Regions from separate parts of the Halobacillus amylolyticus genome, predicted to be linked through region 1. Evidence: predicted binding sites of a transcription regulator. Region 1 holds the regulator's gene; the other holds the start of a gene.
The links. Region 1 encodes LexA, which represses DNA repair genes until DNA is damaged. Its sites were predicted from a motif close to CGAACATATGTTCG; they were not measured.

Region 1 (4,537 bases):
TGTTGATCGTTTGCTTGAGATTAAAGCGCTTATTGAAAAGGGCGTGAATATGGCTGGAATTAAACAGGTGCTTACGCTTACCCATCAGCCGGAGAATGAGCCATACAGTGGAGACCAAATGGAAGAAGTTCATAATGAACTCACTGACAAAGAGCTTCGCCGTATGTTACAGCGAGAACTGTTCACCGCGGGAAGGCAAGGGAAGGCAAGTATAAGACAGGGAGAATTATCACGATTCTTCCACTAAAGTAGCATAGGAGGAGACAAATGGGATTCACGAGAGAAGAAATTTTCAAGAAGATTGACGAGGAAAATGTAAAGTTTGTCCGTTTGCAATTCACGGATATGCTAGGCACGATTAAAAATGTTGAAATACCAGTAAGTCAAGTAGATAAAGCTCTTGATGGAATGATGATGTTTGATGGTTCGTCCATCGAAGGATTTGTTCGTATTGAAGAATCAGACATGTACTTAGTACCAGACCTTGATACATTTGTTGTCTTCCCGTGGTCATCTGAAAAAGGTAAGGTAGCACGCTTTATTTGTGATATTTATAACCCTGATATGACACCATTTGAAGGATGTCCACGTTACAATCTAAAGCGTAATTTAAAGAAAATGGAAGAACTAGGTTTCTCGGCCTTTAATATCGGAACAGAGCCTGAATTTTTCCTTTTCAAGCTGGATGTAAATGGCGAACCAACGATGGAACTTAATGATAAAGGCGGGTATTTTGATTTAGCACCAACAGACTTAGGTGAAAATTGCCGTCGTGATATTGTGCTTGAGCTTGAAGAGATGGGTTTTGAAATCGAAGCTTCTCACCATGAAGTGGCTCCGGGACAACATGAGATCGATTTCAAATATTCTGATGCAGTAAAACACTGCGACGATATTCAAACTTTTAAGCTGGCAGTTAAGACCATTGCACGCCAGCATGGATTACATGCAACCTTTATGCCTAAACCATTGTTTGGTGTGAACGGATCTGGTATGCATGCCAACATGTCACTATTCACTGAGGATGGCAATGCCTTTTTTGATGAAAATGGAAAAGAGCAGTTATCTGATGTCGCTTATCAATTTACAGCCGGAATTGTAAAGCATGCGACTAACTTCACAGCCGTAACCAACCCGACTATCAATTCCTATAAGCGTCTTGTACCTGGTTACGAAGCACCTTGTTATGTTGCTTGGTCAGGTCAAAACCGTAGTCCACTCGTTCGTGTGCCGACATCTCGCGGGTTAAGCACGCGTATTGAAGTGCGTAGTGTTGACCCTGCGGCAAACCCATACATGGCTATGGCAGTGCTGCTTGCTGCTGGTCTTGATGGTGTTGAGAACAAGCTTGAGGCACCAGCACCAGTTGATCGTAACATCTATGTAATGGACAAAAGAGAGCGTGAAGCCCACGGCGTTAAGGATCTGCCTGCAACACTTTCTGATGCACTTCTTGAGCTGCAATCAGATGAAGTCATGGTAAAAGCGCTTGGAGAGCACTTGTTTGAACACTTTATTGAAGCGAAAGAAATAGAGTGGGATATGTTCCGTACTCAGGTACATCCATGGGAGCGCGAGCAATATCTACAAACTTATTAAACTTTGAAATGCCTTGGCGCTGGGAGCGTCAAGGTTTTTTAATTAAATCGCTAACAAAAGCAGGCATAACAACAGAGCTCTGGATTTTTGCGGGAGGGCCAGGTATAAAGCTATCATTGCAAAAGATGGTACAGAGGATGCGGGTCACTGTCCCTTTATCGTCTGTACCATCGTCAAAGGTGAGAGAAGGTAAACGTTTCAACGGAAATGTTTAAGCTTAGGGGGTTACTTGTTACTCTGGATAGGCTAAAATACTAGTTATGAAGGAAGGATAATAGATCTATCCTCAAAAACTACTGGAGAGTTTTTATTAAAAACCTCCACCAAATCCACCACCGTATCCACCGCGGTTAAAGCCAGTACCTACGATGATCAAAAGAATGAAAAGAACCACGATCAAGGCAAATCCTGATCCGTAATTGCCGTAACTCATATCTATACCTCCTTTATCAGTTAATAGTTCATTATATGTAATGACTATAGCAATGTAGAGGGCATTTGTCAGACTTTCATAAAATATCAGCAATTGAACCAGAGGCATAGATTATGCATCAATTTAAGCTGCTAACTTGATGCGGAAAAAACTATAAAGGTCAGCAATATTACAAGTCACCACGTTAGCGTGATAAATTTTCCTAAACTAAAAATCCGAGAGCAATTGATTTAGCTCTCGGATTTTTTTAATGAACGGTGCGGTAAAGACCGACTACTTTACCTAGTATTGAAACATCATTTAATATAATCGGTTCCATGGTTGCATTTTCAGGCTGTAGTCGAATATGCTTCTTTTCTTTGAAAAAACGCTTCACTGTGGCTTCCTCATCCTCTGTCATAGCCACAACAATATCCCCGTTCTCGGCTGTCTGTTGATGGCGAACGATCACCATATCTCCATTCAGGATACCCGCTTCAATCATACTATCACCTTGTACAACTAAAACAAACGTATTGTCATCTGACCCTGCTAATGAGTCAGGAAGAGGGACGTATTCCTCGATATTTTCTATTGCTGTAATGGGGGAGCCAGCCGTAACTTTACCTATTACCGGTGCGTAAAATGCTTCGGTGCGGGGAACGCTTTGGTTCTCCTCTAAATCAATGACTTCTATCGCTCGGGGTTTCGTAGGGTCCCGTCGAAGGTAGCCTTTTTTTTCTAAGCGGGAAAGGTGTCCGTGCACGGTTGAACTCGAAGCAAGCCCGACGGATTGTCCGATTTCTCTTACGGATGGGGGGTACCCCTTTAGTAAGACTTGCTCTTTAATAAAGTCTAGTATTGCTTGTTGACGTTTCGAAAGTTTATTCATAGATTGCCACCTCGTACATAGAATTATAATAACCACATTGTACCATGCGTTTTCAAAAAATACAAACAAGCGTTCGAAAAAACAGTTGACAGGAACTTTTGTTCGTATATAATTAAAATTAACAAACACGAACAAACGTTTCTAAGAACGGTTGTTCCTTAATAGGGGGTATATTATATGTTCAACAAACTTTCAAAACTCGATATCACGTATATTCTATTATTTGCCGCTGGTCTAGCCTTTTTATATTACTCTATGGTCACAAGTATATAAATCAGTTATCCTTGGGTTGAAAAAACAAGAGGTGGTACAGCATGAAAGCAATTCTCTATTGCCGTGTAAGCACGGAGAAAGAAGCACAAGTTTCTTCATTAAAAAGACAACGGACTGAATTAATGGCGATGGCCGAACACCAATCAATCGAAGTGGTAGATTGTATTGAAGAGCAAGCAAGCGGATATGATATTGAACGTGAAGGGGTCTTCCGCTTGCTGGACCATTTTTCAAATGGAAAAGCAGATGTTCTTATTATTCAAGATGAGACGAGATTGGGCAGAGGAAATACCAAAATTGCACTTTTTCATCAACTTCAAAAGCTGGATGTTCGTATCTATTCGTTATCACACGAAGGGGAACTGCAATTTTCTGAATCGGATTCCATGGTGCTGCAGATTGTAGGAGTTGTTGAAGAATACCAGCGCAAAATACATAATATGAAGATTAGGCGAGGGATGAAGAAGGCCGTTGAGAGTGGATACGATCCATCTAAGAACTTATCGAATCAACATCTTGCTCCCGGCAGAGCACGGGTTGATTTTCCAGTTGAAGAAGTTGTTCGCTTAAGAAACAACAAACTAACCTTTAACGAGATCGCAGCGACACTAAGAGGACTGGGTTACGATGTCTCTAAGGCTACTGTGCATCGTCGATACCAAGAGTTCATTACGCTTGAAAAACAACAGAAAAATAGGTAATATTACTATATAACAAGTGTCATATGACGCTTGTCTTTTTCATGGCCAATACCAGTTAAGGAGGTATGTGAAAATGTTAGCAGATGAAAAACTGAAACGAATTAATGAATTAGCTAATAAATCTAAAGGTGAAGGTTTAAATAAAGCTGAAAAGACGGAGCAGCAAGAACTTCGTCAAGAATATTTAAAGAATGTTCGTAAATCCTTTAAAAATCAGTTGAAAGGTATGACTGTTGTGGACCCAAACGGGAAGGACGTTACACCGAAAAAGCTGAAAGAAATGCAGGAAAATGAAAAAAAACATTAAATCATATACCGTACTCATTGTGGGTACGGTTTTTTGTTTAGCTTTGTGAATCTAGGGAAAAGTAATGGATGTCTATTAAGAAGATTGGTGAATAACAATAACAATGCTTGTCACTTGCTCATTTTCATTATAGGATAATACATGATACATATATGGGAAGACGAAAGGAGAATGTTGACATGGCTTCAAGCCTTGAACAAACATCTATTAATACTATCCGAACACTTACTATTGATGCAGTTGAAAAAGCGCAATCAGGTCATCCAGGGATGCCCATGGGAGCGGCCCCAATGGCTTACACCCTTTGGACAAAATTTATGAACCACAATCCAGGAAATTCACACTGGTTTAAC
Region 2 (4,537 bases), 630 kb from region 1:
TCATTCTCAAATATTTCACTATGAAGGATCTTTCGATGTAATTTTACCCAGCCTTGCAATGATACCCCTCCTTCTGAGCATTATCCTCTTTAGCAGAGTGAAATAATACTTTTAATAATAAGCTGTCTCTATACGTACCCCGGAAAATGTATCCATTATTAATGTGATAAAATACCTGATAAAGGTTCATTTTCCAGCTAATTAATACACCCTATAAGTGGAATGAAATGTGCTTCACTACTTCGCTTCATCATCTCCCAACAACTTGTGATGACAAACCATGCATGATATATTTTAAATACTGACGTGCCGTTTATGGGTTGCAGCCCTGAACGGTTTTTTTATGTTTGAGATTATTTATGACCAATGCTCCGTCAACTGCTCTTTCCATAAAATACTGTAAATTTTCCGGTGATATTGAAGCTCCTACCTTCAGCCCTCTTTCCGTTGCGACATTCACCATACCTATAAAAAGTTGATCACGCACCTTTTCAAATACATGCAATTCTCTCTCAGTTAAGATCTCGTCATACTGATGTGCAATGATATTTATAGGATTGAGAACTTCCCTTTCTGTCATATAATTCCTCCCTTTCAATTTCTTCAAGTGAACTTAATAAGATTTCTGGCAGTTAACTTTACTTCCTCTAAAAACTTTTTTTCGATACAGCATGGCTAATGCGGCTAGTAAAGGATGATGATCGTTAAGTCTCTTGCTCCTTCATAGCTTTTAAATCTGTCCCCTAATCCAGCCCTTCTTTTTCCAATCTGGAATTTTTCTACTCATATGTTTTCTTAATGAAATCGAATACTCAGAGGCTAAAATTACTTTCATATTACTTATAGCGATTTCAGTGTCTAGGAGCTCATCAACCGCGCTAGCGATCCTCTTTCTCTCTTCCTGGTCTGTTTCCTTCGGTGGTTTACATAGGTTGATTTCATTTAGAATACCCAAAGCCTTTTCCATTTCTCTAACAGCAATTTCCTTAATACATAACCGATGCCATTCAATGCTTGTCCCAGTAAGTTGAGGTGCTGTAAAACCATTTGAGAATTCATACATAACGTTCATAGCGTATATGGGATCGTCATAGCAACTTAGTGATTTTCTTGCTATTTCTTCATGTAGCATTCGTCTTCCTGTTTCTACATGTGATACTAACTGCTTACTGATGTTTAAGTCATGCGCAACTTGTTCCTGTGTGAGTCCTTGCCTTGCTCTTAGTTGTTTTAAAGCTTGTCCAAAGTTCATGGCCCCCTCCTTTTTTGTATTTTGGGACCTGTTCTAAAATACAGTGGGCCAATATAAAATTTTTACAGGATGACTATTTAGTGCTAGTCTGATACTCTTCCTTCTTATCGAAATAAGGGGCTAAAGCATGTTGAAAAGCTTTCTTGGCTGGGACATCACCAAACGTTTCTTTCACAAGCTTAAGTGGCGACTGCTTTTGTTTTTGTTTAGCCATATCATCACCTCGTTTTATGTGTATGCTACGGATCAATAAGGACAGCCCTATCAATCTTTAGATAACTAGCTAAACAACATCATTGGACGAAGTGTCCAAATCCGGATTTAAAAAAAGATCATCAACAGTGTGATCTAATTCATCTGCAATTTTTTTCGCTAAATCAATACCAGGATTTCGAGATCCCTTTTCAATTTTGTAATAATACGATGCCGAAATACCAATCTTTCCTGCTAATGAATCTACATCCTTCAAGCCTTTTTCCAAGCGAACAGACTTAAGTTTAATTCTCAAATTATCCCTCCTTCATTGGACAATTCGTCCTGTTAAAGAAAATCTTAATGGACATAACGTCCATTGTCAATAAAAAATCCCCAATTTGTCCAATATTATTTATCAAATTGGACAAATAGGGTAAAATTAAATTATATTATAATGTCTAAAACGGAGGGTTGCCGATGGATTTTCATAAAAGGTTAACGCTTTTGAGGAAGAAAAAGAAATTATCTAGAGAAGACCTTGCAAAGAAACTTGAATTATCTTACTCAGCAATTTCAAAATATGAATCTGGCAATCGTCAACCTGACTATAATACACTGAGGGAAATTTCTGACTTCTTTAACTGCTCAATTGATTATTTATTAGGAAAAGAGCAATATCAATATAACGATACTCACAGTAACTTTGATCCTATTAGGGAAACGAATAACCTCTTTATAAAATACGGAGTTGAGGATGCTGGTTTTTGGGATATTGAAAAATGGAAAGAGATGTCTCCTGAAGATATTCGTAGTTTAGAGGATTATTTTGATTATTTATATAATAAGAGTAGGGATAAAAATCTTAAGAGTAAAGATCATAAAGAGGTTGATGATATTTAAACTGAAGAAAATAATAACGTCTGCCTCGGCAACTAATAATTACCCACTAGCAGTAAAGTAAACACTTATTTGTATATCTGTGAAGGCTAGGATCTTTATCAATGCAGGCACTCTAGGAAAAAGGTTTATTAACAGTAGATTATAAATATACTCATATAGAAAATACAATAGGGTTACCTTAATAAGGCATTAAATATGCTTTATTTTTTTATTGATAAATCGAACATTTGTTCTTATAATAATTAGCAAGGACGGTGCTTATCTTGTATTTTCCAACTTATACAACAACCCATTTAGAGGATTGGGTCTCAGATTGGTATCTAAAGTTACATATAACTACACCCTCACAACTCATGGCTTATACCATCGCTCGGAAGTACGAAACTTTTTTACACCGTAAGCCTGTTTCCCCACACTATGAAGTGTTTGGAAGGTTCCGTGCCATTACAGTTGATTCAAGACGTACTAAAGAAGTTCAACGTGAGCAATTTTATCATGAGTTCTGCCATGTTCTTAGACATGTAGGCAAACAAACTATGATGACTGATGCATTTCGTAAACTCCAAGAACGAGATGCCAGACATTTTACTTTTTATGCAGCCCTTCCCTACCATATGATTTCACAATACGACATTAACAACCCGCACCTAGTAAATCAGTGGGCAAAAGATTTTAGAGTAACAACCGAGTTATGCAGGAAACGACTTCAGCAAATTAAAGAAAGAGAAACCCAATATAGGTTAAATAAACAAAGATAGCCCGAAGGTTAGCCATGTTTCCTTGGACTTGTTGTGGTTTGATGTCCGCCCATTTCATTTGGTGTTAGAATCCTTTGGTAACAGTCAACGGCTAAGCTACTCATATAAGTCCCATTAAATCATCTCCTAAGAATTTTAGATGCGTTTAGTATCCACTGGGTACCCGATATAGATCGGGAAATAGCATTTGATCCCTTACCTTATAATGATTCTCCCTTAGACTAATTTGACCGCCAAGTGTAAATAAACACTTTCTTATCCGAAAGTGCTGAATATGATAGCCTGCATCGACTTAGCCAAATCCCTTGAAGCATTTGGCTGCACGGCTCATGACCTTGCCCGCAGAGGCTCCATATAAAGTGATATTGTGCACGTTCTAATTTCCAGTAAAGTGTTCATTTCAATTTAACAAAAAGTGTTAAGAGTTATCAGATGGTTACAACTAAACCCCTGTCACCAAATATTTAGTCCTAATTACTATAGCTAATCTTATGAATGTGTTTTGTCTTAATTTGTCGAATGTGTAGGATTTTTGTATGAATTATTATAAAATTGAAAGAGGGAAGGGTTGTTTAAAGTATATTACCTTTCCTACACATAGTAGTCGTACCGTTCCCCACTTTTAAATAATAAATGAAAATTAGAACGATTAAAAAATACGGGAGGGCAATTATGCCACAATCTTATACTGCAACTTTACTAAGGAACTTAGAGATCACTCATGATTTAAAACCATTTTTAAGAGTGGATATGCATGACTTTAATAGAAAATATGAAGAAATCACCGGGGATAATGGATGGCAAAAGATGCAGAATCTGGTCAATCAAGAGATTGAACAAGGAAGATATGAAGATTCTAATCTTGATGAGTTTATTTTCAATAGATTAGTATTTGATAAACAAGATCATACTTACGTAATAAATTTAGAATCAGACATCGATGAAGATGAATTAATGGAGCGTTATTCAGACTCGCCTGCCTTTAACCGAAAAGTAGCTCAGACAATTGCTAGTGATGAAAAAGTGATATCTATTAGACAAAATGGAAACAGTGTAGTAATTTTATATAAATATGAAAGTGTCTATCTGGGTCAAACTGAGGATAAGGCTAATTTTTATACACCTATAATTCTGGACTTTGATAAAAATTCAGTTAGAATTAAACTTAGAAAACATTACCTAAGTAGGGCTAACACTAACTTAAAAGGAATCCTTACTCACCTTAGCCATTTCCTAAACACTTTGGACGCAGATGTAAGTATCTCTAGATACAACGAAGCTACTATACATTCTGACATACTATACCAACTTTACAGTGAAGAGTCCCAACATGCAGAAGAGGTAATAAAGGCAAACTTAGGAGGTTTAACAGAAACTCAACTAAACACAAAAATAATGGAGTTTCTTGAAAATGATCTGGAAATACATAACC

Region 2: the regulator LexA is predicted to act here: its motif matches at 2,568-2,581, upstream of MUO15_RS00200 (ImmA/IrrE family metallo-endopeptidase).

The regions. Positions count from the first base shown of each region.
Region 1 covers NZ_CP095075.1:670,907-675,443, reverse strand. Annotated here, with positions in the region: gene MUO15_RS03600 (MerR family transcriptional regulator) at 1-247, shown strand, start outside; gene glnA (type I glutamate--ammonia ligase) at 268-1,599, shown strand; gene MUO15_RS03590 (YjcZ family sporulation protein) at 1,910-2,032, opposite strand; gene lexA (transcriptional repressor LexA) at 2,280-2,903, opposite strand; gene MUO15_RS03580 (YneB family resolvase-like protein) at 3,218-3,877, shown strand; gene MUO15_RS03575 (DUF896 domain-containing protein) at 3,951-4,184, shown strand; gene tkt (transketolase) at 4,364-4,537, shown strand, end outside.
Region 2 covers NZ_CP095075.1:36,891-41,427, reverse strand. Annotated here, with positions in the region: gene MUO15_RS00230 (DnaD domain-containing protein) at 1-59, opposite strand, end outside; gene MUO15_RS00225 (hypothetical protein) at 314-580, opposite strand; gene MUO15_RS00220 (helix-turn-helix transcriptional regulator) at 731-1,252, opposite strand; gene MUO15_RS00215 (hypothetical protein) at 1,326-1,466, opposite strand; gene MUO15_RS00210 (helix-turn-helix transcriptional regulator) at 1,536-1,760, opposite strand; gene MUO15_RS00205 (helix-turn-helix domain-containing protein) at 1,925-2,347, shown strand; gene MUO15_RS00200 (ImmA/IrrE family metallo-endopeptidase) at 2,611-3,105, shown strand; gene MUO15_RS00195 (hypothetical protein) at 3,778-4,537, shown strand, end outside.